2 regions of the Pseudomonas macauensis genome follow, and region 1 is predicted to be linked to the other one. Evidence: predicted binding sites of a transcription regulator. Region 1 holds the regulator's gene; the other holds the start of a gene.
What was found. The regulator LexA, encoded in region 1, represses DNA repair genes until DNA is damaged. The targets are predictions, from matches to a motif close to CTGTNTNNNNANACAG.
Positions count from the first base shown of each region.

Region 1 (14,648 bases):
GTCTCGGTGATCACCATGTTCAGCGGAGCGCTGCGGCCGCGGCGGCTGCCCTTGTGGAAGTTGTCGATCAGGTTCTGGTCGTTGGTGTACGAGTGAACGGTTTCGACGTGGCCGTTGACGATGCCGTACTGGTCGTTCACAGCCTTCAGCACCGGCACGATGGCGTTGGTGGTGCAGGAAGCGGCGGAAACGATCTTGTCGTCAGCGGTGATGTCGCCATGGTTGATGCCATGGACGATGTTCTTCAGCGCACCCTTGCCCGGAGCGGTCAGGATCACGCGGTCGACGCCCGGGCACTTCAGGTGCTGGCCCAGACCGTCGGCATCACGCCACTTGCCGGTGTTGTCGACCAGCAGGGCGTTCTTGATGCCGTACTGGGTGTAGTCGATCGACGCCGGGTCGTTGGAGTAGATCACCTGGATCAGGTTGCCGTTGGCGGTGATGGTGTTGTTTTCTTCATCGATGGTGATGGTGCCATCGAACGGACCATGCACGGAGTCACGACGCAGCAGGCTGGCGCGCTTGACCAGGTCGTTCTCGGCGCCCTTGCGGACGACGATGGCGCGCAGGCGCAGGCCGTCGCCGCCACCGGTCTTCTCGATGAGGATGCGTGCCAGCAGGCGGCCGATGCGGCCGAAGCCGTACAGGACGACGTCGGTGCCTTCGCGGGCGCCGCCGTTCTGCTTGCCGACCACGTCGGCCAGCTCGTCCTTGGTGAACTGCTCGATGCTGCGGCCGTTACCTTCGGCCTTGAACTTGGCAACCATCTTGCCCAGGTCGACGGAGGCGGCGCCCAGCTTGAGCTCGCTCATCGCCTTGAGGATCGGGAAGGTGTCGTGTACCGACAGGCCGCCTTCGGCCAGGCGGTGACGGGCGAAACGGTGCGCTTTGAGAATCGCGATCACCGAACGGTTGATCAGGCCACGGCCGTAGATCGAGGTCACCACGTTGTTGTTACGGTAGAGTTGGCCGATCAGCGGAATCATGGCTTCCGCGAGGGCTTCACGATCGATCCACTCACCGAGACACTGGTCGGGCTTCTGGGTCACGGGCAATACCTTCCACATGTAGGAGAAGAAAAAAGGGGCTACATTATGACGGCGCGAACAATCGCCGGCAATCCGCAGCGGTCGTATGACTGACATCCGTCAATCGGGATAGTTACAATCCGACCGGTCAAATTCTTCGACCGGAGCCACGAACGCCCGTGTCCGTACTGCGCATTCCTACATTGCCGACCAGTGCCGGCAAGCAATCCTGGGGCAACCTGCCGGGCGCCGCCCTGAGCCTTGCCATTGCCGAAGCCTCAGCGTCCGCCAATCGTTTCACCCTGCTCTTGACCGCCGACAGCCAGAGCGCCGAGCGCCTGGAGCAAGAGCTGCGCTTCTTCGCTCCGGACCTGCCGGTGCTGCAGTTGCCGGACTGGGAAACCCTGCCCTACGACGTGTTCTCACCGCACCAGGACATCATTTCCCAGCGCGTCGCCACCCTTTACCAGCTCCCCGAGTTGCGCCGCGGCGTGCTGGTGGTGCCGATCACCACCGCCCTGCACCGCCTGGCGCCGGCCAAGTTCCTGCTCGGCAGCAGCCTGGTGCTGGATGTCGGCCAGAAACTCGACGTCGAGCAGATGCGCAGCCGCTTCGAGGCCGCCGGCTACCGCTACGTCGATACCGTCTATGAACACGGCGAGTTCACCGTACGCGGCGCGCTGATCGACCTGTACCCGATGGGCAGCGAGCTGCCCTACCGCATCGACCTGTTCGACGACGAAATCGAGACCCTGCGCACCTTCGACCCGGAAACCCAGCGCTCCATCGACAAGGTGGAGAGCATCCGCCTGCTGCCGGCCCGCGAGTTCCCGCTGCGCAAGGACGCGGTGACCGGTTTCCGTGGCCGCTTCCGCGAGCGTTTCGACGTCGACTACCGCCGCTGCCCGATCTACCAGGACCTGGCCAGCGGCCTGACACCCGCCGGCATCGAGTACTACATCCCGCTGTTCTTCGAAGATGGCGAGACTTCGACCCTGTTCGACTACCTGCCGCAGGACACCCAGGTGTTCTCCCTGCCGGGCATCGAGACCGCCGCCGAACAGTTCTGGACCGACGTGCGCAGCCGCTACGAGGATCGTCGTTACGACCCGGAGCGCCCGCTGCTGCCGCCGGCTGAAGTGTTCCTGCCGGTGGAAGACTGCTTCGCCCGCCTGAAGAACTGGCCGCGCGTAGTGGTCAGCGCCGAGCCGATCGACTCCGGCGTTGGCCGCGAGCGCTTCCCCGCCGAGCCGCTGCCGGAACTGGCCATCGAAGCGAAAGCCACCGAGCCGCTGGCCCGCCTGCGCCAATTCATCGAGCAGTTCGACGGGCGCATCCTGTTCACCGCCGAATCCGCCGGCCGCCGTGAGGTACTGCTGGAACTGCTGGCGCGGCTGAAGCTGCGCCCGGTGGAGGTCGAGGGCTGGCCGGGCTTCCTGAGCCACAAGGACCGCCTGGCGATCACCATCGCGCCAATGGACGAAGGCCTGCTGCTGGACGCTGACAAGGGCCAGCCGGGCATCGCCCTGATCGCCGAGAGTCCACTTTTCGGCCAGCGCGTCATGCAGCGCCGCCGCCGCGAGAAGACCCGCGACGGCGGCGAGAACGTCATCAAGAACCTCACCGAGCTGCGCGAAGGCGCGCCGGTAGTGCATATCGACCACGGCGTTGGCCGCTACATGGGCCTGATCACCCTGGAGATCGACGGCCAGCACGCCGAATTCCTCGCCCTGGAATACGCCGACGAGGCCAAGCTCTACGTGCCGGTGGCCAGCCTGCACCTGATCGCCCGCTACACCGGCAGCGACGACGCCCTGGCGCCGCTGCACCGGCTGGGCTCGGAAACCTGGCAGAAGGCCAAGCGCAAGGCGGCCGAACAGGTCCGCGACGTCGCCGCCGAGTTGCTCGACATCTATGCCCGCCGCGCCGCTCGCAAGGGCTACGCGTTCAAGGACCCGCAAGCGGACTACGCCACCTTCTCCGCCGGCTTCCCCTTCGAGGAAACCCCGGACCAGCAGACCGCCATCGAAGCGGTGGTTGCCGACATGCTCGCCGACAAGCCGATGGACCGCCTGGTCTGCGGCGACGTGGGCTTCGGCAAGACCGAAGTGGCCATGCGCGCGGCCTTCGTCGCGGTGCACAGCGGCAAGCAGGTCGCCGTGCTGGTACCCACCACCCTCCTCGCTCAGCAGCACTACAACAGCTTCCGCGACCGCTTCGCCGACTGGCCGGTGACGGTCGAGGTGATGAGCCGCTTCAAGTCGGCCAAGGAAGTCGAAGGTGCGGTGGGACAACTGGCCGAAGGCAAGGTGGACATCGTCATCGGCACCCACAAGCTGTTGCAGGACGACGTGAAGTTCAAGAACCTCGGCCTGGTCATCATCGACGAGGAACACCGCTTCGGCGTGCGCCAGAAGGAGCAGCTCAAGGCCCTGCGCAGCGAGGTGGACATCCTCACCCTCACCGCCACGCCGATCCCACGCACGCTGAACATGGCGGTCGCCGGCATGCGCGACCTGTCGATCATCGCCACGCCGCCGGCGCGCCGCCTCTCCGTGCGCACCTTCGTCATGGAAGAACAGAAGTCAGTGATCAAGGAAGCCCTGCTGCGCGAACTGCTGCGCGGCGGCCAGGTGTACTTCCTGCACAACGAAGTGAAAACCATCGAGAAGTGCGCCCGCGACCTGGCCGAGCTGGTCCCGGAGGCGCGCATCGGCATCGGCCATGGGCAGATGCACGAGCGCGAACTGGAACGGGTGATGAGCGACTTCTACCACAAGCGCTTCAACGTGCTGGTGGCCTCGACCATCATCGAGACCGGCATCGACGTGCCCAGCGCCAACACCATCCTCATCGAGCGCGCCGACAAGTTCGGCCTGGCCCAGTTGCACCAGTTGCGCGGCCGCGTTGGCCGCAGCCACCACCAGGCCTACGCCTACCTGCTCACCCCGCCGCGCAAGCAGATGACCCCGGACGCCGAGAAGCGCCTGGAAGCCATCGCCAACGCCCAGGACCTGGGCGCCGGCTTCGTGCTGGCCACCCATGACCTGGAGATCCGCGGCGCCGGCGAACTGCTCGGCGAAGGCCAGAGCGGGCAGATCCAGGCGGTGGGCTTCACCCTCTACATGGAAATGCTCGAACGTGCGGTGAAAGCCATCCGCAAGGGTGAGCAGCCGAACCTGGAACAGCCGCTGGGCGGCGGCCCGGATATCAACCTGCGGGTGCCGGCGCTGATCCCCGAGGACTACCTGCCTGACGTCCACGGTCGCCTGATCCTCTACAAGCGCATCGCCAACGCCCTCGACGAAGACGGCCTGCGCGAGTTGCAGGTGGAAATGATCGACCGCTTCGGCCTGCTGCCGGAGCCGGCAAAGAACCTGATACGCCTGACACTGCTCAAATTGCAGGCGGAAAAGCTCGGCATCGTGAAGGTAGATGCCGGCCCCCAGGGAGGCCGGGTAGAATTCGCCGCCGATACCTGCGTCGACCCGCTGGTGCTGATCAAGATGATCCAGAGCCAGCCCAATCGCTACAAGTTCGAAGGGGCCACCCTCTTCAAGTTCCAGGTGCCCATGGAGCGCCCGGAAGAACGGTTCAACACGCTGGAAGCGCTGCTCGAGCGCCTCACGCCACAGACTCACTAAGGACCCCGTGCAATGCGCCTGTTCCAACCCCTGCTGCTGTCCCTGGCACTGCTCTCGCCGGCGGCCTTCGCCGAGCCCTACCAGGTGGAGCTGATTCTCTTCCAGCAATCCGGCGACGCCGTGTTCGCCAGCCGTCCCGCTCCCGATGACTGGGCCAAGGGCGCGCAGCCGCCGGGCCCGGACAGCTCGCGCCCCACAGCGATGGACGCACAGGTCGCCAAGCTCAAGCAGAACGAAGGCTTCCAGGTCCTGATGCACAAGGCCTGGCGCCAGGAGATCGATGCCAATCCGGTGAAGATCTCCCTGACCGAGGGCCAGAAACAGGACGGCCACTTCCCGGTGGAAGGCACCGTCACCCTCAGCCAGCAGCGCTTCGTGAACACCCAGACCGACTTCTGGATCAACCAGTTCAGCGCCGACGGCCTGCTCGCCGCCAGCCAGCACATGGTCCAGGAAGCCAGCCTGAAGAACAGCGTGCTGACCTACCTCGACCACCCGAGCCTGGGCATGCTGATCAAGGTCAGCCCGCTCAACGCCCGTCCTTCCTCGCCGCCGCCCGGCATGGAAGACGTAGCGCCCACCGGCCCGGACGCGCAGCAGCAGCCGGCTCCCGCCGCCCCGGCCGACGGTGGCTTCGACGCTCCGCCGCCGGCGCAACCCAGCCAGCAATAAGGCCTGAAAAAGGCCGCGCCATGGTCCCGTTCGCCGCGCATCTGCAACGCATCCCCTGGCGCCGCCTCTTCCCGGCGATCACGCTGGTAAGGGGCGAGGCCTATGCCCGGGAAGGTCGGGCGAGCGTCCTGCGCCTCACCGACCGCTCTCTGGAGGGGCTCTGCCAGGGTTCCGGAAATCGCCGCTATCGCCAACGGATCAATCTTTCCAGAAGCGGCGACACCGTCGATTGCCAGTGCGATTGTCCGGTCGGCTTCGACTGCAAGCATTGTGTCGCCCTGTTGCTGCATCTACTGGACGAACAAGCCGCCAGCGCGGATATCACACCCAAGCCCATCGCCAAACCTGCCCAGCCGCCAGCCAGCCGCTTGTCGCGAGAGCTGGAGACCTGGCTGAAACAGGCGCCCGCAGCGCTCAAGGCGCAGCCGGAACCCCGGAAACCCTACGGCGGCCCACTGTATTACCGGCTGAGCAAAGGCGGCCGGATTTTCATTCATACCGCACAGCGCGATGAAAACGGCCATCTGCTGGGCCATCCACGTATCGTATCGATCGCCTTTGCCCTGGGCCGAGGCGTCACCGAGCAGGACCAGCGCATCCTGCTTCGCGCCCTGGGCGTTGCGGGCGTACAGCCGCACCACAATGAAGTGACGTTGCTCGGCCAGGATGGCAGCGAACTGTTGGAGATGATCCTGCGCGGCGGCCAACTGATCCTGGAACTCGAAAACCCTTCCAGCCAACTGCAACTGGGTGCGGAACTGCCCGCCCGGCTCGCCTGGCATCCCCGTGACGATGGACACTTCACCGTCAGTTGGGAGACCGATGCAACCCCAAAACCGCAGCTGCTGACCCAGCTGACACCGCCCTGGTACGTCGATCGACAGCTCTTGCGCGCCGGCCCCCTACGCCACGACCTGCCGGATGCCCTGGCCAGCTACTTGGCAAGCGCGCCGCCAATCCCGCCACACGAGGCCACGCTCTTCAGCCTGCAACTGAAAGCCCTGGCGCCCCAGGCACCGCTACCCGTCGCCAGTCAGGAGCGCCAACTGGAGATCCAGCCCGTGCCGCACCTGCGGCTGAACACCGTGCACGACAGGATCTACGGCGACGAAGATGAGCACCAGGCCTGCCTGGTCTTCGCTTATGGCAAGCACCAGGTCCATGGCCCTGTGCGCAGCGGCCAGCCAATTCGCTATCTGGAAGACGACACCTTCGTCGTCATCGAGCGGCAACCCAAGGCGGAGCAGGTGCTGCGCAAGACACTGCAGAAGCTGGGCCTGAAGAAACTCGACAAGTCCTCCACGCCCTACGAGCTGGAGGACCGCTACGAATGCTACCGGCCCACCGACAACGCGCAGTGGGGACCCATCGTCCAGCAACTACCAAGTCTTCGCGCTCAAGGCTGGGTGATCGAAATCGCCCCGGACTTCCCCTTCGACTTCAGCGAAGTCGAGGACTGGTACGTCCAGATCGAAGAACAGCCCGGCCACGCCTGGTTCGACCTGGAGCTGGGGATCGTGGTCGACGGCCAGCAGGTCAGCTTGCTGCACCCACTCCTGGAGCTGATCCGGAAAAGTCCGCCCGTACTGCGCAACGGTGCTGACGACGCCGAACTCCCCATCCGCCTCGACGCCCGGCGCCAGGCGGATGGCAAGCCGCTGACCGTGAACCTGCCCGTAGCCCGCGTGCGAGCCATGCTCCAGTTGCTGCAAGGACTGCTGCTGAGCAATCTGCAGCGTGACGGTACTCGCCTGCAAATCCCCAACACCGATGCCAGCCTGCTGACCCAGCTCGACAAGCACCCGCTGCGCTGGCAAGGCGGAGAGCACCTGCTGCGCCTCGCCCGGCGCCTGCGGGATTATCACCAGCAACCCTGCGCGGCGCCGGACGGCCTGCAGGCGGAATTGCGTCCCTACCAGTTGCAAGGCCTCGCCTGGATGCAGGCGCTGCGCGAACTGGAGCTGGGCGGAATCCTTGGCGACGACATGGGGCTGGGCAAGACCCTGCAGGTGCTGGCCCACCTTCTCACGGAAAAACGCGCCGGACGCCTGGACCGTCCCGCCCTGGTACTGATGCCCACCAGCCTGGTGGCCAACTGGCAGGACGAAATCGCCCGCTTCGCCCCGGAGCTGCGCGTACTCACCCTGCATGGCAGCGAACGCCACCAGCACTTCGATGACCTCGCGCAATACGACCTGTTGCTCAGCACCTATGCCCTGCTCCCCCGGGACATCGAGGCGCTGTCCGCGCAACCGCTGCATCTGGTGGTGTTCGACGAGGCGCAATACCTGAAGAATGCCAGCAGCAAATCAGCCCAGGCCGCCGCCCGCCTCGATGCCCGGCAACGCCTGTGCCTGACCGGCACGCCACTGGAAAACCACCTTGGCGAACTGTGGTCGCTGTTCAACCTGGTGATGCCGGGCTGGCTGGGCGATGCGCGCCATTTTGCGCGCCTGTACCGCCACCCCATCGAAAAGGCCGGCGACAGCCAGCGCCTGGCGCACCTGAACGCGCGCATCAAGCCCTTCCTGCTGCGCCGCCGCAAGGACCAGGTCGCCACCGAACTGCCGCCCAAGAGCGAGATCACCCACCGGGTGGAGCTCGACGAACGTCAACGCGACCTCTACGAGACCGTGCGCCTGGCCATGGACCGCAAGGTCCGCGAGGAAATACGCCGGAAGGGGCTGGCGAGCAGTCAGATCGTCGTGCTCGACGCCCTGCTCAAGCTGCGCCAGGTCTGCTGCGACCCGCGCCTGTTGCAGCCGGACGTGCCAGCGGCCCATTCGGGCAAGCTGAGTGCCCTGCTGGAGATGCTCGACGAACTCCTCGCCGAAGGACGTCGTGTCCTGCTCTTCTCGCAGTTCACCTCGATGCTCGAACTGATCCAGGCGCAGTTGCAGGCGCGGAACATTTCTTACGCCCTCCTCACCGGCGAGACCCGCGATCGTCGCGCACCGGTGAAGGAGTTTCAGGAAGGCCGCGTACCGCTATTCCTGATCAGCCTGAAGGCTGGCGGCACCGGCCTGAACCTCACCGCCGCCGACACCGTGATCCACTACGACCCCTGGTGGAACCCGGCCGTGGAACAGCAGGCCACCGACCGCGCCTACCGCATCGGTCAGGACAAGCCGGTGTTCGTCTACAAGCTGATCGCCCGCGGCACCCTGGAAGAAAAGATCCAGCAACTGCAGGCACGCAAGGCAGCACTGGCCGCCGGCGTACTGGAAGATGGCAAGAACACCGGCCTGCAATTGCAGGAGAGCGATATCGACGCGCTCTTCGCCCCCTTGCCGAAACCGTAGGGCGTACAACCGTTCGCGGTTGTACGCCGTTACGCCTTGTCCCACCATAGGCGCCTGGGCCGAACTCTGAGTGCTCTGGCAGCAAGGCCAATCGGCGTATAACGTCGAACGTTATACGCCCTACGCCCGGGACACTTCCGTTTCCAGCGAACGCACGAGCGACGCTTCACTATGAACAGTCCCCTCTCCCGCTTGCGGGAGAGGGTTAGGGTGAGGGGCTTTTGATCTCGTAGAAGCGACGGCGGCGTCCAGCCCTTGTCCGCTAAAGCCCGATCGTCAGCTCACCAACACGCGCCCCAGCACCTCACGCACCTTGCCGATGCCTTCGTGCAGCGCCTGCTCGATCTCGGCCATGGTGATGATCCCGCTGGACTTGCCGGCCGCCGGGTTCACCACCAGCGACAGGCAGGCATAGGGCAGTTCCAGCTCGCGGGCCAGCGCGGCTTCAGGCATACCGGTCATGCCGACGATATCGCAACCGTCGCGCTCCAGTTTGGCGATCTCCGCCACGGTTTCCAGGCGCGGCCCCTGGGTCGCCGCATAGACGCCATGGCTGCTGTGCGGATAGCCCAGCGTCTGCAGCGCGGCGATCAGCTTCTGGCGCAGCGGCTCGTCATAGGGATGGCTGAAATCGATGTGGGTGACATGGTCGATATCACCGGCGAAGTAGGTGTGCTCGCGCCCCCAGGTGTAATCGACGATCTGGTGCGGCACGCAGAGATGGCCACTGCCCATGGCCGCATGGATACCGCCCACCGCATTGACCGCCAGCACCGCCTCGGCGCCGGCCTGCTGCAACGCCCAGAGGTTGGCGCGGTAGTTCACCTGATGCGGCGGGAAGCGATGCGGATGGCCGTGGCGAGCCAGGAACAGCACCTCACGGCCGGCGAATTCACCGCGCTGGATGGCTGCCGAGGGCTCGCCGTAGGGGGTATCCAGTGCGGTGGAGTCCTTCAGAGTCAGGCCTTCCAATTGGGTCAGGCCGGTGCCGCCGATGATGGCGTAGACAGTCATGGCAAATCCTTAGTCGATCAATTGTGCGGCGCGCAGTTCGCCGACGGCCTGCTGCCAGCGCGGCAGCTGCTTGTATTCGGTGCCCGGCCAGGCCTTGGCACGCATGCGTTGCAGACGCTGCGGCGCAGTCACCTTCAGGCGCTGCAGGGCGCTCAGGGCGAGTTCGGCGGAAGCGCGGTCGTTGCACACCAGGCCCATGTCGCAGCCAGCGCTCAGCGCGGCCTCGATACGATTGGCGGCGTCGCCCACCACATGGGCACCGGCCATCGACAGGTCGTCGCTGAAGATCACCCCGTCGAAGCCCAGTTCGCCGCGCAGGATCTCCTGCAGCCAGCGACGGGAGAAGCCAGCGGGGTTCGGATCGACCTGCGGGTAGATCACGTGGGCCGGCATCAGGGCATCCAGCTCGCCGGACAGGCGCTGGAACGGCACCAGGTCCACCGCGCGGATCTGCTCCAGCGTGCGCTCGTCTTCCGGGATGCCCACGTGGGAATCCACTTCCGCCCAGCCGTGACCGGGGAAGTGCTTGCCGGTGGCGGCCATGCCGGCGGCGTGCATGCCGCGAATGAAGGCGCCGGCCAGCGCGACCGCGCGCTCCGGGTTGCCCTCGAAGGCGCGGCTGCCGACCACGGCGCTGCGCTGGTGGTCCAGGTCCAGCACCGGGGCAAAGCTCAGGTCCAGCCCTACCGCCAGCACCTCGGTCGCCATCAGCCAGCCGCACTGCTCGGCCAGTCGCTCGGCATTGGCGTTATCAGCAATGGCGCGCATCGCCGGCAGACGCAGGAAACCCTGGCGCAGGCGCTGCACGCGGCCACCCTCCTGGTCCACCGCCAGCAGCAGGTCGGGGCGCACCGCGCGGATGGCCGCCATCAGCTCGCGAACCTGGCGCGGCGATTCGATGTTGCGGGCGAAGATGATCAGCCCACCCACTTCCGGGTGGCGCAGGATCTGGCGGTCCTCGGCGGTGAGCCAGGTACCGCCGATGTCGAGCATCAGGGAGCCTTGCATGTGCATTCCTTAATTAACCTGTGCCGCTTGCCACTGCGGGCAGGCGGCCTCTTCGATACGGACCCGGCAATGGAGGGGAACCCGGGGAAAGAGTTCCAGCAGATCGTCATTGCGCAGGCGGATACAGCCATGGGACAGCGGCACGCCCATGGGCTCACAGTCAGGCGTGCCGTGCAGGTAGATGTAACGGCGGAAGGTATCGACCTCGCCCATCCGGTTACGCCCCGCCTCGCATCCGCTGAGCCAGAGGATGCGCGTAAGAATCCAGTCGCGGCCGGGAAACTCATCGTGCAGCGCCGGGCTCCAGACCTCGCCGGTCCAGCGCCGGCCCTTGAGCACCGCGCCCCTGGGCAGGCCGTCGCCGATACGCGCGCGAACCTGGTGCAGGCCACGCGGCGTGCAACCGGAGCCGCTCCGCTCGCCTGCACCATTGGCCGCCGTGGAGATCGGCAGGCGCACGCGCAGCTGCTCCCCGGCAAAGCCGTAGAGCATCTGATCGGACAGGGAAATATGGAGGAGATCGAGGTCAGCCATGGCTGGCTACTTTAGCCGATCAGGCCTGCACCGCCCAGCGCGATGCCGGGCGTCGTTCAGACCTTGGCTGGTGCGGCGCTCGACTTGTTACGCGGCTTGAGCTGCGCACCCGCCAGCGAAGGATCGCTGACACCGCTGTCGGCGCGCATCCCGGCGGCCAGGAACGGCACCATCAGGCGCATCACCTGCTCGATGGAGGTATTCACGCCGAAGTCGTTCTCGGCCATGGCGCGCAGCGCCTTGATACCGGACATGCTGAATACCGCGGTACCCAGCATGAAGTGCACACGCCAGAACAGCTCCAGCGGCGGCAGACGCGGAGCGGCTTCGTGCACCAACAGCATGTAGCGACGGAATACCTTGCCGTAGACTTCTTCGAGGTATTTGCGCAGGTGGCCCTGGCTCTGACTGAAAGCCAGACCGAGCAGGCGCATGAAGATGGACAGGTCATTGCCGCTGCGCGGCTTCACTGCCATGGCCTGGACGACCAGCAGCTCCAGCAGCTCTTCCAGGGTGGCGCGCGGCGCATCAGGCTTGGCCTGGCGGCGGTCCAGCTCCTTTTCGAGACTCATGCAGAACGGGCCGAGGAAGCGCGAGAAGACCGCCTGGATCAGCGCCTTCTTCGAGCCGAAGTGATAGTTCACCGCCGCGAGGTTCACCCCCGCCTTGCTGGTGATCAGACGCAAAGAAGTCTCAGCGAAGCCTTTCTCCGCGAACAGCTGTTCCGCAGCATCCAGGATGCGTTCGACGGTTTCCGACTGGGCCATGGCTACTCCGCCTGACAAACACTTGTTTGAAACATACGTTTCAGCCTCGCGCATTGTCAAGCAAAGTGCGACCGATTGTTAACAAAAACATGGGCAATGCGACGAGGTGACTTCAATTTCAGCAAGACGCTTGCCAGCCCGCACAGGTTACATCCTCGACCGCTACGCCGACAGCCGTGCGAAATTAGTCATTGCCAGGGCGCCTTCACTGTATATAATTCCAGTCACTGTATAAAAAGCCAGAGTATGGACATGCTGAAGCTGACGCCGCGCCAAGCCGAGATTCTCGCTTTCATCAAACGCTGCCTGGAAGACAACGGCTATCCGCCCACCCGCGCGGAAATCGCCCAGGAGCTCGGCTTCAAATCGCCCAACGCCGCCGAGGAGCATCTCAAAGCCCTCGCCCGTAAAGGCGCGATCGAGATGACCCCGGGTGCCTCCCGCGGCATCCGCATCCCCGGCTTCGAACCCAAGGCCGCCGCCAACGAAGACGAACTGCCGATCATCGGTCGCGTCGCCGCCGGCGCTCCGATCCTCGCCGAGCAGAACGTCGACGACACCTGCCGCATCAACCCCACCTTCTTCAACCCGCCGGCCGACTACCTGCTGCGCGTACGCGGGCAAAGCATGAAGGACGTCGGCATCCTCGACGGCGACCTGCTCGCCGTGCACGTCACCCGCGAAGCGCGCAACGGCCAGATCGTGGTCGCCCGCCTCGGCGAGGAAGTCACGGTAAAGCGCTTCAAGCGCGAAGGCAGCAAGGTCTGGCTGATCGCCGAGAACCCCGAGTTCGCCCCCATCGAAGTCGACCTCAAGGAACAGGAACTGGTCATCGAAGGCTTGAGCGTCGGCGTGATCCGTCGCTGAACAGGAGATATCCATGCAGTACCCGCAGCCGCTGAACCTGCCGCAACTCCCGCTGTTCCAGGAAGCACTCTGGGCGAGCGGTACTGCTCCTTTGCTTCCGGAGCTGATGGAAGACGAACCCGCCGACGACGAGAGCGCCTTCAGCGAGATCGCCCTGCGCGGCCTCCCCGGCCAGTGCCTGACGCTGCTGGCGCCGATGCTCCGCGAGTTGAGCGAGGAAAGCGATTCCCGCTGGCTGACGCTGATCGCCCCGCCCTCCAGCCTGACCCCGGACTGGCTGCGCAAGGCCGGCCTGAACCGCGAGCGCATCCTGCTGCTGCCGGCGCGCGACCAGGCAGCCGCCCAAGCCCTGGCCTGCGAAGCGCTGCGCCTGGGCAACAGTCATACGGTAGTGAGCTGGCTGAATCTCAACGCCAAGGCGCGCACGCAACTGTCCCGCGCCGCCGTTGCCGGTCAAGCGCAGAGTCTGAATATTCGTCTGGGATGAGGGAGAGGCTTCGCCGCGAACGCCGCGAAGCCGGAACGAGCCTTAGTGAAGAACGCGCGGACCTTCGTCGTCCATGCTCATGTCGCCACCTTCGGCGAGACGGCCGGCCATCTGCACGCCGACATTGAACATCGCCTTGGCGATTTCGATGTGCTGACCCTGCAGGAACCCTTTGGCGTCAGCGGAGAATTCCAGGGTCACCAGCGACTCCTCATCATCCGCGCGACGCAGCACGATACGCCCGTCAGGCAGCTCTACGATTTCCAGAAATGAGGTTGGCATAGCGAAGGTTCTCCACAGCAGAACCCGTAGTGTAACAGTCACATTCGCTACACCCTAGCGCAACATTCCGCCAGCCGACCGGACGGTCGCAGCTCTGCGTATCAGAGCACCAATCAGAGCTCGGTCAGCGATGCGCGGAAGCGCAGCACCAGCTCTTTCAGGGATTTGCGCCAGGCTTCGAGCTCTTCGTTGCCCAGTTCGACCGGTGCCTCTTCATCGACATTCACCGCCTGGATCAGCGGCTGGGTCGGATCGACCTTGGCTTTTTTCGGCTCGCTCGGCGGCTGGAACAAGGCGGCGTAGGCAGCCAGCAGGCGACCCAGCCAAGCTTCCGGCGATTGCGCCAGCTCGACCATTTCCGCCAGCTCCGGGCTCGGGGCGGCGGCCAGCACTTCGGCGTTCAGGAGCATCTCGACGCGCGGCGCACCGGCCTGGGGCAAGCGGTAGTAGCCGGCAATCTCATGGGCCACGCCCAGAACCGCACCGTAAAGGTGAAACAGCGCCGCTTCGCGCTCGGCCTGGATACGCGCCTGGGCGTTCATCGCGCGCGCCGCTTCGGCATTGCGCCAGGCTTCCAGGGCGAGGCCGGCGAAGAACAGCTTCTGGTTGGTGCGGGTATAGAGTTCGTTCGCCATGGCCAGGCCCTCCTGCATTACACGTCGGCAGTATAAGCACGCCCCGCCTCAGCGGGGCGCGCCTTCCATCAGCGCTTGTCTTCGACCTTCCACTTGCCGCCGTCGAAGAACGCACGCCAGCCGGTGGGCTTGCCTTCGACCTCGGACTGTACGTACTGCTCCTTGGTCTTGCGGCTGAAGCGGATTACCGCCGGGCGGCCATCCGGGTCTTTCGCCGGAGCGGCGAGCAGGAAGTGGTACTTCGGGTCCAGCTCGTCCTTGTGCGGCACCAGCTCGCTGACCAGCGGAGCGCGGGTCTCGCGGTTCTTCGGGAACTGGCTGGCGGCCAGGAACAGGCCGGAAGCGCCGTCACGCAGCACGTAGATGTCGTCCACCTTCTCGCACTTGAGCTCCGGCATGCGGATGGCG
Region 1 covers NZ_CP138377.1:4,094,388-4,109,035, forward strand. Annotated here, with positions in the region: gene SD196_RS18760 (glyceraldehyde-3-phosphate dehydrogenase) at 1-1,067, opposite strand, end outside; gene mfd (transcription-repair coupling factor) at 1,208-4,672, shown strand; gene SD196_RS18770 (CsiV family protein) at 4,685-5,344, shown strand; gene SD196_RS18775 (SNF2-related protein) at 5,365-8,646, shown strand; gene SD196_RS18780 (S-methyl-5'-thioinosine phosphorylase) at 8,923-9,660, opposite strand; gene nagZ (beta-N-acetylhexosaminidase) at 9,670-10,668, opposite strand; gene SD196_RS18790 (L,D-transpeptidase family protein) at 10,678-11,202, opposite strand; gene SD196_RS18795 (TetR/AcrR family transcriptional regulator) at 11,259-11,969, opposite strand; gene lexA (transcriptional repressor LexA) at 12,222-12,836, shown strand; gene sulA (SOS-induced cell division inhibitor SulA) at 12,850-13,323, shown strand; gene SD196_RS18810 (hypothetical protein) at 13,366-13,605, opposite strand; gene SD196_RS18815 (DUF6586 family protein) at 13,719-14,240, opposite strand; gene topA (type I DNA topoisomerase) at 14,309-14,648, opposite strand, start outside.

Region 2 (14,648 bases), 840 kb from region 1:
CCTGCTCGACGCCGAGGAAGCCCGGTTCATCGCCGACTTCCGCGCGCTGCCGCTGCCGTCGCGGGCGCTGCTGGTGCGGCTGGTCATGCGCAAGGGCCCGCACTTTCGCGCCGGCAAGCTGAGCTATGCCGAGATCGGCGACATTCCCGCGGCCGCCGCGCCACTCCTGGAACTGGGCTGGCTGGACGATACCTACCCGCTCGCACTCGAAGAACTGCTGCCACTGCTGCTCAAGGACGAACTGCTCGCCCGCTTCCGCGATGACCTGCCACGCAGCACCCTGAAGAAGGCCGAGCTGTACGAGCACCTGCACGCCTACCACGAGCAAGTGCAGCCGTTCGGAACCTGGTATCCGGACCTCGACCAGCTCTACACCCTGATACTGACGCCGCTTTGCGACCGCCTGCGCCTGCTGTTCTTCGGCAACCTGCAGCAGGACTGGTCCGAGTTCGTCCTCGCCGACCTGGGCATCTTCCGCTACGAAACCGTCCCTTTCACTGCCGATTCCCGCGCCTTCCGCCGCCGCGACGACCTGGAAGCCTACATCCACCTGTGGAACGGCGCCGTCCGCTTCGAAACAGGCGAACCCATCGCCGACCTGCTGGCCGAACTGGGCGATTTCCGCAGCGACAATCCCTACCTGCAAGCGCGTCACGGTCGCCTGCTGTACCGCATGGCCTACCAGCTGGAGCGCGACGGCGAACTGGACGCCGCATTAGCGCTGTACCGGCGCACCGCTGCCGGAGGTTCGCGGCAGCGGCAGATCCGCGTGCTGGAACGCCTGCAGCGCTTCGAGGAAGCCCACGCACTGGTGCAGGCCGCGCTGGCCGCGCCGGAAAGCGATAGCGAGCTGCAACTGGTGGAGCGCGCGCTGACTCGGCTGGTCCGCCAGCTCGGCCTGCCGAAGGAAAAGACCGCCAAACCGACGCCGCCGCTGCGCATCGACCTGGAGCTGCCGCGCCCGGACGTCGACGTCGAGTTCGCCGTGCAGGCCGTGCTGCACGAGGACGAAGCACCGGTGCACTACGTGGAGAACGCGCTGATCTGCAGCCTGTTCGGCCTGCTCTGCTGGGAAGTGATCTTCGCCCCGCTGCCCGGCGCCTTCTTCCACCCCTTCCAGGCTGGGCCGAGCGACCTGTACCGCGGCGACTTCGTCAGCCGTCGTGCTGAAGCCTTCGCCGCGCGCCTGGCGCTGCTGGACAGCGACGCCTATCTGACGGCGATCCGCGACACCTACACCGCCAAGTTCGGCATCCTCTCACCCTTCGTGCACTGGGAATTGCTCGACGAGAACCTGCTGGACCAGGCCCTGCACTGCCTGCCGGCCGCGCACCTAAAGCTGTGGTTCGAACGCCTGCTGGCCGACCCCAAGGCCAACCGCGCCGGCATGCCCGACCTGATCCAGTTCTGGCCCAGTGAGGCCCGCTACCGGATGATCGAAGTGAAAGGCCCGGGTGATCGCCTGCAGGACAACCAGAAACGCTGGCTGGCCTTCTGCGCCGAGCACGGCATACCGGTGGAAGTCTGCTACGTGCGCTGGCAGGGCGAAGCGGAAGAGGCCCAATGAGCTACGCCATCGCCGTGCGCGCGCTGTGCGAATTCACCGCCAAGGAAGGTGACCTCGACCTGCGTTTCACGCCCGCCCCAACCGCCCAGGAAGGCATGACCGGGCACGCCACGGTGGTCTCCCGGCGCGGCCTGGGCTACATCGCCGAACTGCCGCTGCGCGGCGAATATCCCGGGCTGGTAGTCAGCGGCCGCGCCGACGGCTACGACCCGGACGCCAACCTGCTGGAAGAGATCAAGACCCACCGCGGCGACGTCGCGCGCATCCCGCAGAACCACCGGCTGCTGCACTGGGCGCAGGTGAAGGTGTACGGCTGGCTGTTGTGCCAGACGCTGGAGATCGACGCCATCGACCTGGCCGTCGTCTACTTCAACGTCATCACCCAGAAGGAAACGGTATTCCGCGAGCGCTTCGCCGCCGAGGACCTGCGCGCCTTCTTCGAGCTGCAGTGCAGCCGCTTCGTGCAATGGGCCGAGCAGGAAAGCGCGCACCGCGTCGAGCGCGACCAGGGCCTGGAAGCGCTGCGTTTCCCCTACGCCGACTTCCGCCAGGGCCAACGCATGCTTGCCGAATCGGTCTACCGCGCCGCCCGCGACGGCCAGACGCTGATGGCCCAGGCCACCACCGGCATCGGCAAGACCCTCGGCACCCTGTTCCCGCAGCTCAAGGCCTTCCCCGGACAGAAGCTGGACCGGCTGTTCTTCCTCACCGCCAAGACGCCGGGCCGGCGCCTGGCCCTCGACGCCCTGGCGACCCTGCGCCAACAGGACGCCGGCCAGCCGCTGCGAGTGCTGGAGCACGTAGCCCGCGACAAGGCCTGCGAGCACCCGGACAAGTCCTGCCACGGCGAATCCTGCCCGCTGGCCAAGGGCTTCTACGACCGCCTGCCCGCCGCCCGCGAAGCCGCGCTCAAGCACCGCTGGCTGACCCAGGAAGCGTTGCGCGACGTAGCGCTGGAGCACCAGGTCTGCCCCTACTACCTGAGCCAGGAACTGTGCCGCTGGGCCGACGTGGTGGTGTGCGACTACAACTACTACTTCGACATGACCGCCCTGCTCTACGGCCTCACCCTGCTCAACGACTGGAAGGTCACGCTGCTGGTGGACGAGGCGCACAACCTCATCGAGCGTGGGCGCGGCATGTACAGCGCCGAGCTGGACCAGTCCGAGTTCAACGCCCTGCGCAAGGTCGCCCCGGCCGGCCTGAAAGGCGTGCTGGAGCGCGTCGGCCGGCATTGGAACCAGATGCACCGCGACCAGGAGGTCGACTACCAGATCTACCCGACGGTGCCCGACCTGTTCATCGCCGCGCTGCAGAAGGCCGTCAGCGCCATCACCGACCACCTCACCGACCAGCCCACCGGCAACGAGGCCGAACTGCTGCGCTTCTACCTCGACGCCATGCTGTTCTGCCGGCTGGCCGAGGCCTACGGGCCGCACTCGCTGTTCGACATCACCCGCCACGACGGCAGTGGCCAGCGCACACTGTCCACGCTGTGCCTGCGCAACGTGGTGCCGGCGCCTTTCCTCGAGCCACGCTTCGAAGCCGCGCATAGCAGCACGCTGTTCTCCGCCACGCTGAACCCGGCCAATTACTACGCGGACCTGCTCGGCTTGCCGGAAGACACCACCTGGCGCGAGGTGGAATCGCCCTTCCGCGCCGAGCAGCTGGAAGTCCACGCACTGAGCAACCTCTCCACCCGCTACCAGCACCGCGAGGCCAGCCTCGCACCGATCAGCACCCTGATGGCCCGCCAGTTCCGCGCCCGCCCCGGCAACTACCTGGCCTTCTTCAGCAGTTACGCCTATCTGCAACAGGCGCTGGAGCGCTTCGCCGCCGAACACCCGGACATCCCCCGCTGGGTGCAGTCGCGGAGCATGAACGAGATCGAGCGCCAGGCCTTCCTCGACCGCTTCACCCCACACTCGCAGGGCATCGGCTTCGCCGTCCTCGGTGGCGCCTTCGGCGAAGGCATCGACCTGCCCGGTGATCGCTTGATCGGCGCCTTCATCGCCACCTTGGGCCTGCCGCAGGTGAACGAGGTCAACGAGGAGATCAAGCAGCGCATGCAGGGCATGTTCGGTGACGGGTATGACTACACCTACCTGTTCCCCGGCCTGCAGAAGGTCGTCCAGGCCGCCGGCCGGGTGATCCGCACACCGACGGATTCGGGGGTGATCTATCTGCTGGACGATCGCTTCAACCAGCCGGCGGTGCGGCGGTTGCTGCCTAGTTGGTGGAAGACGCAGCGGCTGAAGTTCGTGGCCGATCCGCCGAAGTCGAAGGAGCCGCAGGGGTTTCTGTTGTTGTAGGAACGGACTTTGTCCGCGCGGCTTTTGGGTTTAGTGTTCTGCGCCGCTTCCGCGTGTGCTGCGAGATTTTATTTCGCCCCCTCGGGCGAGTCCCTTTTGGAGCCCCAAAAGGAACCAAAAGGGCTCGTCCCGACATCCGGCCCCCGCTTCGCCGGGGTTCCCTCCTTCCGGTATCGCTCCGAGGGTCGGCGTAGAAGGGCCATCCTTGGCCCTCTACGCCTCTCGCGGCATCCATGCCGCTCGCCCCTCTGCGCAATACCTCCACTCGGCCTCCTGACGGGACTCTGCGCGCGCCTGGAACTTTGGCTGCTTCATGCTGGATCGCTCTTCGTAGGATGGCGTAGAGCGAAGCGAAACCCATCACGGCGGATAACGCTGCGCGCTATTCACCCTACAGGTGTTCATCCTGCAACGTGGGTGCTGTGGCAAGCCTTCGCGGACAAGGGCTAGGTGCCCCCGTCTCTCCTACGGGAGCACAGCTCCGCTCTGGCTCTGGCTTTAAAGACTTCCAGAGAAACCTCCGCACGCACCGGAACGCCCCTTCAGGAGGCCGAGTGGAATCGGAGTTTCAGGGGTTGAGCGGCATGGATGCCGCGAGAGCGTCGTTGGGCCATGGATGGCCCGTCGACGCGGGCCCCTGAAACTTCGATGGAGCGAGGGAACCCCGGCGAAGCCGGGGCCGGATGATGGGGCAGAGACCTTTGCCTACTTTGCGTCGTTTGGCAAAGTAGGTCGCCCGAGGGGGCGAAACAAAATCTATCAACACATGCCAAAGCGGCGCAGAAACACCCAGACAAAAACAAAAATCATCGCGGACAAAGTCCTCCACTCCTACGGAAAGCCCCCACGCCCCCGATCAACCACCATTGACGGCACCATTCCACTGGATAAACTGTATATCTATACAGTTATTTCCGAGCCCCCCATGCGATACCCGCCCATCCTCCTCCCCCGGCCCACCCGTCGGGCACATGACCGTCGCCGCTCGCCGGCCGGGAGGCCGTGATGGGCAGTGTGGTCGCACTCGATACCCTGTTCCATCAGCGCCAGGTCTGGAAAGGCCAGCCCCAGGGCCTGCCACCCAGCCAGCAGCCCACCGGTCACGCCGTGCTGGACGCAGCCCTGCCCACCGGCGGCTGGCCGGAAGCGGCACTCAGCGAAATCCTCCTGGCCCAGGAAGGCACCGGCGAACTGCAACTGGTCTGGCCGACCCTCGCACGACTCAGCAAGGCCGGCGAACGCATCGTGCTGGTGGCCCCACCCCACATCCCCTACCCGGCCGCATGGCAGGGCGCCGGGGTTGTACTGGATCAGCTCGCCATCGTGAAAGCCTCCGGCCGCGATGCCCTCTGGGCCACCGAGCAATGCCTGCGTTCGGGCAGCTGCGGCGCCGTGTTGTGCTGGCCGCAGCAGGCCGACGACCGCACCCTGCGCCGCCTGCAGGTGGCCGCCGAAACCGGGCAGACCCTGGCCATCGCCTACCGCTCGCAGCGCGAGGCGCTAAACCCATCCCCGGCCGCATTGCGCCTGGCGCTGGACGCCACCCCCGCGCAGTTGCGTGTGCTCAAGTGCCGGGGCGGCCTGGCGCCGGCGCGGCCCATCCCGTTGCCCTGGCACTGAGGCCGTCATGCTCTGGGCCTGTATTCTTCTACCGCAGCTGGCGATGGACGGCGTACTGCGCGGTCGTGCCGAGCCGGACGCCCCCCTGGCGCTGCTCGCCGGTCCGCCCCAGCGCCGCGTCTTGCAGGCGGTGAACCCGGCGGCGCGGGCGCTGGGCCTCAAGCCCGGCCAGTCGCTCACCGCAGCCCAGGCTCTGAGCCGCGATTTCACCACCGCCGAATACGACCTGCGCGAAGTGGAGCACTGGCAGAACCTGCTGGCGGCCTGGGCCTACGGTTTCAGCTCGCAGGTCAGCCAGCACTATCCGCGCGCACTGCTGTTGGAGGTGCAATCCAGCCTGCAACTGTTCGGTCCCTGGCCGCGCTTCGAGGCGCGCCTGCGCGAAGAATTGAACGGCCTGGGCTTCCGCCATCGCATCACCGCCGCGCCCAACCCGGCCGCCGCGCGCATCCTCGCCAACGGCCACGACGGGCTGGCGATTCACGATAACGAGCAGTTGCGTCAGTGCCTGGGCAGGATGCCCCTGGAGCGCCTCGGCCTGGACCGCGACGCCGCCACCTCGCTGGGCCGCATGGGCCTGCGCAGCCTGCAACAACTACTCGCCCTGCCCCGCGAAAGCCTGGCCCGGCGCTTCCCACCGCAGGTGCTGCGGCAGGTAGACACCTTGCTCGGCCAGCGCCCGCTGGCCCTAGAGTTCTACCGGCCGCCAGACCGCTTCGAATCGCGTATCGAACTGAACTTCGACGTGGAATCCACCCAGGCGTTGCTGTTCCCGCTGCGCCGCCTGACCGCCGATCTCGCCGCCTTCCTCGCCGGGCGCGACAGCGGCGTGCAGTGCTTCATCCTCCATCTGGAACACCACGAAGGCAGCGACACGCAGATGCCCGTCGGCCTGCTCAGCGCTGAACGCGAGGCGGCCATGCTCTTCGAACTGACCCGTGGCCGCCTGGAGCAACTGCAACTGCGCGCCCCGGTGCACAGCGTGCGCCTGGTGGCCGACGACCTGCCGCCCTTCGTGCCGCAGCACCGCGAGCTCTTCGACGATCGCCCACAGCAATCGCTGCCCTGGGAACAGCTGCGCGAACGCCTGCGCGCGCGGTTGGGCGACGACGCCGTGCACGGCCTGGGCGGCCTCGCCGAGCATCGCCCGGAGCGCGCCTGGCAGGACCATTCCACCCCGCGCCTGCCGATCGCCGACGTCCCGCGCCCCGGCTGGCTGCTGACGGAACCGCAGCCACTGCGCGAGTTCGCCCCGACCTTGCTGGCCGGGCCCGAACGCATCGAATCCGGCTGGTGGGATGGCGAGGACATCCGCCGCGACTACTACCAGGTACGCACCCGCAGCGGCCAGCGTGCCTGGGTGTTCCGCCCGGTGGGCGACGAGGGGCCGTTGCTGCTGCACGGCTGGTTCGCATGAACATGCCGGATGAAGGCATCGGCTATGCCGAGCTGCACTGCCTGTCCAACTTCAGCTTTCAGCGCGGCGCTTCCAGCGCGGCCGAGCTGTTCGCGCGGGCGAAGAAGCTGGGTTACCGCGCCCTGGCAATCACTGACGAATGCAGCCTCGCTGGCATCGTACGCGCCTGGCAGGCATCGAAAGAAACCGAGATTCCCCTGATCACCGGCAGCGAGCTGAGCCTCTCGCAAGGCCCGAAGCTGGTGCTGCTGGCGGAGAACCTGAGCGGCTACGAGAACCTCTGCCGCCTGCTCACCCACGCCCGCCGCCGCGCGGAGAAAGGCAGCTATCGCCTGGTGCACGCGGACTTCGACGGCAGCCTCGACCACCTGCTGGCGATCTGGCTGCCGCGCGACGATCGGGACGACGACGGCCTCTGGTTGCGCGAACGCTTTCCTGAACGCCTGTGGCTCGGCGCCGAACTGCACAAGGGCCCGGACGACGCCGGCAAGCTGCATCGTCTGCGCGAACAGGCGGCGCGCCTGGGCATCCCTGCCGTGGCCTGCGGCGACGTGCACATGCATATCCGTGGCCGTCGCGCCCTGCAGGACTGCATGACCGCCATCCGCCAGCACCTGCCGGTGCACGAGGCCGGGCAGTATCTCTATCCCAACGGCGAACGCCATCTGCGACCGCGGGAGGCGCTGGCGTCGATCTACCCCGCCGAGTTGCTGGAGGAGACGGTGAAGATTGCCGAGCGCTGCACCTTCGACCTCGACCAACTGCGCTACCAATACCCCCGCGAGCTGGTGCCCGAAGGCCATACGCCCACCACCTGGCTGCGGGAGAAGACCGAGGAAGGCATCAGGCGGCGCTGGCCGGATGGTGAGAGAGAAAAGACACGCAGCCAGGTGGAATATGAGCTGGAGCTGATCGCCGAACTGGAATACGACAGCTACTTCCTCACCGTCCACGACATCGTCGCCTTCGCCCGCAGTCAGAGCATCCTCTGCCAGGGTCGCGGCTCGGCGGCCAACTCGGTGGTCTGCTTCGCTCTAGGGATCACCGAGTTGGACCCATCCAAGGCCAATCTGCTGTTCGAACGCTTCATCTCCCGCGAGCGCAACGAGCCGCCGGACATCGACGTGGACTTCGAACACGAGCGCCGCGAGGAAGTCATCCAGTACATATTCCGCCGCTACGGCCGTTCGCGCGCCGCGCTGACCGCCGTGGTCAGCACCTATCACGGCGCCGGCGCGATCCGTGATATCGCCAAGGCCCTCGGCCTGCCGCCCGACCAGGTGGGCGCACTGGCCGCCTGCTGCGGCCGCTGGAGCGACAAGCCGCCATCCTCGGAACGGCTGGTGGAAGCCGGCTTCGACCCGGAGAGTCCGATCCTGCGCCGCGTGCTCGCCCTGACCTCGCAACTGGTCGGCTTTCCCCGGCACCTGTCACAGCACCCCGGCGGCTTCGTCATCTCCCAGCAACCGTTGGAAACCCTGGTGCCGGTGGAGAATGCCGCGATGCCCGAGCGCACCCTGATCCAGTGGGACAAGGACGATCTCGACGCCGTCGGCCTGCTCAAGGTCGACGTGCTCTCGCTGGGCATGCTCAGCGCCCTGCGCCGCTGCTTCGACCTGATCGAGCGCTATCGCGGGCAGCGCTACACACTGGCCACGCTGCCGTCGGAGTGCCCAAAGACCTACGCAATGATCAGTCGCGCCGACACCATCGGCGTGTTCCAGATCGAATCCCGCGCGCAGATGGCCATGCTGCCGCGCCTCAAGCCCAAGGAGTTCTACGACCTGGTGATCGAAGTGGCCATCGTCCGCCCGGGACCGATCCAGGGCGACATGGTGCATCCCTACCTGCGTCGACGAAACGAGCAGGAACCGATCGTCTATCCCTCCGAGGAATTGGAGCCGGTATTCAAACGCACCCTCGGCGTACCGCTGTTCCAGGAGCAGGTAATGCAACTGGCGATCATCGCGGCCAAATACACGCCTGGCGAGGCCGACCACCTGCGTCGCTCCATGGCCGCCTGGAAGCGCCACGGCGGGCTGGAGCCGCACCGCAAAAAACTGTTCGAGCGCATGACCGCCAGGGGCTACGAACAGGAGTACATCGCGCGCATCTTCGAGCAGATCAAGGGCTTCGGCAGTTACGGCTTCCCCGAATCCCACGCCGCCAGCTTCGCCCTGCTCACCTATGCCAGCAGTTGGCTGAAATGCCACGAACCGGCGGCCTTCACCTGCGCCCTGATCAACAGCTGGCCCATGGGCTTCTACAGCCCCGACCAGCTTTTACAGGACGCCCGCCGCCACGGCCTGGAAACCCGCCCGGTGGACGTGCGCCACAGCCACTGGGACTGCACTCTGGAGCCCATCCCCGGACGCCAGCCGGCGATCCGCCTGGGTCTGCGCATGGTGCGCGGACTGCGTGAAGAGGCAGCCGGGGCCCTGGTACAAGCCCGCGCACAGCAGCCGTTCCGCGATGTCGCCGACCTCTGCCTTCGCGCCAATCTCGACGGCCGCGCCCGCGAACAGCTGGCCGATGCTGGCGCCCTGCGCGGCCTCGCGGGCCACCGGCACAAGGCGCGCTGGGCGATTGCCGGAGTCGAGCAGCAACTGCCGCTGTTTGCCGGCCAGGTCACCGAGGAAGCGCCGGTCAGCCTGCCGCTGCCCAGCCGTGGCGAAGACCTGCTCACCGACTACGAGACCCTGGGCACCACCCTCGGCCCGCACCCGCTGGCCCTGCTGCGCGGCGCGCTCAGGGCCCGCCGCTGCCGTAGTTCACGCGATCTCGCCCGCCTGGAGACCGAGCGCCCGGTACGTGTCGCCGGCCTCGTCGTCGGCCGACAGAGACCCGGCACCGCCAGCGGCGTCACCTTCATCACCCTGGAAGACGAGTTCGGCATGATCAACGTGATCGTCTGGCGCGACCTCGCCGAACGCCAGCGCCGCCCCTTCCTCAGCGCCCGTCTGATGCAGGTGGACGGCACCCTGGAAGCCAAGGACGGCGTTCGCCATGTGATCGCCGGGCGGCTGACGGATTTGAGCGAGTTGCTGGAGGGGCTGGATGTGCGGAGTCGGGATTTCCACTGAGAACAGCTACGCGAAACGAATCTCGCAGCCCCCATCACGGCGGATAGCGTTGCGCGTTATGCGCCCTACGGGTTGTGTGCCGGCTGCTTTTCGTAGGAGCTTGCTCGCGAACAGATTTTCCGGCCGCATCGGTGTTGGGCGGTTCGCGAGCAAGCTCGCTCCTACAGGTGGGCGATAAACCCAGGCGCGTCCCTGTCAGCACGAATTTCGCCGCGATGGATTTCGCGGACAAGGGCTAGGCGCCCCCCATCTCTCCTACGAAAGCATACGCACCGCATAGCTCTGGCTCTGGCTCTGGATTTAAAGACTTCCAGAGCAGCATCCGCACGCGCCGGAGCGCCCCTTCAGGAGGCCGAGTGGAATCGGAGTTTCAGGGGTTGAGCGGCATGGATGCCGCGAGAGCGTCGTTGGGCCAGGGATGGCCCGTCGACGCGGGCCCCTGAAACTTCGATGGAGCGAGGGAATTTTTCGCCTGAGCGAAAAACCGGATGCAGGGGCAAGACCTTTGCCTCCTTTGGGTCGTTTGCCAAAGGAGGTCGCCCGAGGGGGCGAAACAAAATCTCTCAGCCCACGCCGAAGCGGCGCGGAAACACCGAACAAGACGGCGGATAACGCCTTAGACGTTATCCACCCTCCATGACTATTTCCGCCGATAGCTCTTGTTGCCACTGGGCGTCAGGCAATAAACCCCACCGCGCGGGCCGGTGCAGAAGGTGCCGCTACTGCAGGAGCAGGAACCATCATCGGCAGAGAAGCGTTGAAGTGAAGGCGCGGTGGAACTGCCTCCACCCAGATAGGCCGGGCAACTCTTCTTCGAGCCACTGATGGAGCCATCGTTGCACAGGAAGAGCTCGCCCTGGCAGCGGGCGATGCCACCCTTGCTGCCGGAGCAAGGCGTATTGCCCGCCACCGCCAGCGTCGTGACGACCACCAGCGCCATCCCCATCAACCAAACCAGAACCTTGCGCATCCTGCGTCCACCCACAAAATAGTGGCGCAATGCTATAGCGTGATGCCGATCTTGTCAGGAAGGGTCTGAAGGCAATGGCCCTCAAGGCATCAGAATTTGCCCGCAGAGCCCGCGCCCCTTACCCTCCCGCTATCTCCCCTTCGGCCAGCCCCATGATCACCCTCCGCCACATCGAAGTCTTCCGCGCGGTCATGACCACCGGCAGCGTCACCCGCGCGGCGGCGTTCCTGCATACCAGCCAGCCCACGGTCAGCCGCGAGCTGGCGCGACTGGAGCAGTTGATCGGTTTCGAGCTGTTCCTGCGCGAGCGCGGGCGGCTGGCGCCGACGGCGCGGGCGTTGATGCTGTTCGAAGAGGTGGAGCGCTCCTTCACCGGGCTGGACCGCATCGTCGCCTTCGCCGGGAGCCTGGGGCAGTTCGCCGAGGGCAAGTTCTCCATCGGCTGTCTGCCGGCGCTGTCCCAGGCTCTGCTGCCGGAAGCCTGCAAGCGCTTCACCCTGGGCAACCCGGCGATCAGCCTGGAAGTGGCGGCGCTGGAATCCCCCCATCTGGAAGAGCAGCTCAGCGCCCAGCGTCACGACATCGGCCTGATCGAGAACGAGGAAGCGCCGCGCGGCACCGAGTTGCAGCGGCTGCTGGCGGTGGACGAGGTGTGCATCCTTCCGGACAGCCACCCGCTGCTGGCCCGCCAGCGTCTGCAGGCGGAGGACTTCGCCGGCCAACCCTTCGTCAGCCTGGCGCCGGGCGATCACTACCGGCACCTGATCGACAACGTGTTCCTCGCGGCCGGCGTGCAGCGGCAGATGCAGGTGGAAACCCACAGTGCCGTGTCCGTGTGCAGCATGGTGCGTGCCGGGCTGGGCGTGGCCGTGGTCAACCCGATCACCGCGCTGATGTTCCAGGGCCAGGGCATCCAGCTGCGCCCGCTGGCGTTCTCGCTGCCCTTCCAGGTCAACCTGGTGAAGCCGCTTTACCGCCCGGCCACGCCGTTGCGCGAACGCTTCGTGGAGGCGCTGCGGGAGGAAGCTGCGCTACTGGTCGCCCGCCTGCGCGAGGCTGGCGTGGACTGCACCCTATATCCAATTTGAATGAATAAAGCAAAAAGCAGCATTATCTGATCTTCGAAACGCCCGGTAGACTAGCGCCATCTACCTTCGGAGCTCATTCATGCCCTTCCTCGCCCTGCCCCGCGCCGAACAGCTCGCCCTGAAATTCGGCACCCCGCTGTGGGTCTACGACGCCGCCACCATCCGCGGCCAGATCGAGCGCCTGAAGAGCTTCGACATCATCCGCTTCGCCCAGAAGGCCTGCTCGAACCTGCACATCCTGCGCCTGATGCGCGAACAGGGCGTGAAGGTCGACGCCGTGTCCCAGGGCGAACTGCTGCGCGCCCTGGCCGCCGGCTATTCGTGCCGCGAGGATGAATCCGAGATCGTCTTCACCGCCGACCTGCTGGACCGCGCCACCCTGGAAACCGTGGTCGAGCACGGCATCCCGGTGAACGCCGGTTCCATCGACATGCTCCGCCAGCTGGGCGAAGTTGCCCCCGGCCACCCGGTCTGGCTGCGTATCAACCCTGGTTTCGGCCACGGCCACAGCAACAAGACCAACACCGGCGGCGAGCACTCCAAGCACGGTATCTGGCACAGCGACCTGCACGCCGCCCTGGACGTGATCCGCGAGCGCGGCCTGCGCCTGGTGGGCCTGCACATGCACATCGGCTCGGGCGTCGACTACGGCCACCTGGCCCAGGTCGGCGAGGCCATGCTCGGCCTGGTGCGCCTGGTGAAGGACGCCGGCCATGACCTGTCCGGGATTTCCGCTGGCGGCGGCCTGTCCATCCCCTACCGTGACGGCGATCCGGAAGTGGACACCGCGCATTACTTCCAGCTCTGGGACAACGCCCGCAAGGCCGCAGAAGGCGTGGTCGGCCACAGGCTGCACCTGGAAATCGAGCCGGGCCGCTACCTGGTCGCCCAGGCCGGTTGCCTGCTCAGCGAAGTGCGTGCCACCAAGGACGCCGGCCGCAACCACTTCGTGCTGGTGGACGCCGGCTTCAACGAGCTGATGCGCCCGTCCATGTACGGCAGCTACCACGGCATCAGCGTGCTGGCCGGCGACGCCGCCAGCCGCGAGGTGATCGACACCGTAGTGGCCGGCCCGCTTTGCGAGTCCGGCGACGTGTTCACCCAGGGCGATGGCGGCGTGGTCATCCCCCGCGCGCTACCGCGCGCCCAGGTTGGCGACCTGCTGCTGATCCACGACACCGGCGCGTACGGCGCCTCCATGTCGTCGAACTACAACAGTCGTCCGCTGATCGCCGAGGTGCTGCTGGAAGGTGCCGATGCCAGGCTGATCCGCCGTCGCCAGCGCGTGGAAGAACTGCTGGCCCTGGAAGAAAACCTGGGCTGATCCCGTAGGGCGTACAACCGTTCGCGGTTGTACGCCGGTACGCCTGCATTACAGGCGCCTTCGGGACCGGGGTCCGGAGCGCCCTGAAACCACGGTCAAACGGCGTATAACGTCGAACGTTATACGCCCTACGAGTACGCGCGCTCAGTCCCTCACGCCTGCTCCAGCGCGCGGAAGGTCGCGCGGTATTGTTCCGGCGTGGTGCCGGAGAGCCGGCGGAACATCGCGATGAACGCCGACGGGCTGCTGTAGCCCAGGTTGAAGGCGATCTGCTGCACCCCTTCCCCCGATGCCAGTGCCTCGATCGCGGCGAGAAACCGCAGGCGCTGGCGCCACTCCCCGAACGACATCCCCAGCTCCCGCTGGCAGGCCCGCGCCAGGGTCCGCTCGGTGCTGTGCACGTGTTCGGCCCACTGGGCCAGCGTGCGGTTGTCGCCGGGCTCGGCCTGCAGGGCGGCCAGCACCTCGCCCAGCGCACCGCCACTGGCGTAGGGCAAGTAGTCGTCGTGGGGCTGCGCCGCCTGCAACTGGTCAATCACCACTTCCGCCAGACGGCGGTCCGCGTCACTTTGCGGGATATTCACCTGGCGCGCGGCAAAGTCGGAAAGGATGGCCTTGAGGATGTCGCTGATCGCCAGGGTGCAGGGCGACGCCGGCAATTTGCGCGACAGCTCGGTGGACACGTAGAGCGAGCGGTAGACGATGGCCTGGCGGTTGTAGCAGCTGTGCTCCCGCCCCGGCGGCACCCATACGGCGTACTGCGGCGGCGAGAGGAAGCGCTGGCCGTCCACCTCCAGTTCCATCACGCCGTGGGAGGCGTAGTTGAGCTGGCCCCAGGCATGGCGATGGCTGGGCGAGTGGGTGCCGGCGTCGAACTCGTCGTAGCGGAAGTAGAGATCGGCGGGCAGCCGGTCGATGCCGGGAAGCGGGAGCGACAGTGCGCGGGTCATGTCCGAATGCCGGGGTGGATTGTCTGAATTTCATTATACGTCTCGATTCGGACGGGCGGACAATACGCACCGTTATCCCCGGAAGCGTTCCACCATGAATTACCTGTTCCCCCTGCTGGCCGTGGTCATCTGGTCCGGCAATACCGTCGTCAACAAGCTCGCCGTGGGGCAGATCGCCCCAGCGGAGATTGGTTTCTTCCGCTGGTTGCTGGCCGGCCTGCTGCTGACGCCCTTCCTGCTGCGCGCCACCCTTGCCCACTGGCCGACGATCCGCGCCAACCTCTGGAAGATCGTCACCCTCGGCCTGCTCGGCATGG
Region 2 covers NZ_CP138377.1:3,254,083-3,268,730, forward strand. Annotated here, with positions in the region: gene SD196_RS15005 (VRR-NUC domain-containing protein) at 1-1,567, shown strand, start outside; gene SD196_RS15010 (ATP-dependent DNA helicase) at 1,564-3,879, shown strand; gene imuA (translesion DNA synthesis-associated protein ImuA) at 4,885-5,499, shown strand; gene SD196_RS15020 (DNA polymerase Y family protein) at 5,507-6,916, shown strand; gene SD196_RS15025 (error-prone DNA polymerase) at 6,913-9,999, shown strand; gene SD196_RS15030 (hypothetical protein) at 10,640-10,969, opposite strand; gene SD196_RS15035 (LysR family transcriptional regulator) at 11,122-12,057, shown strand; gene lysA (diaminopimelate decarboxylase) at 12,137-13,381, shown strand; gene SD196_RS15045 (AraC family transcriptional regulator) at 13,534-14,331, opposite strand; gene SD196_RS15050 (DMT family transporter) at 14,426-14,648, shown strand, end outside.
Region 2: a site for LexA is predicted at 4,772-4,787, ahead of imuA (translesion DNA synthesis-associated protein ImuA). Genes of this name have one in related genera too.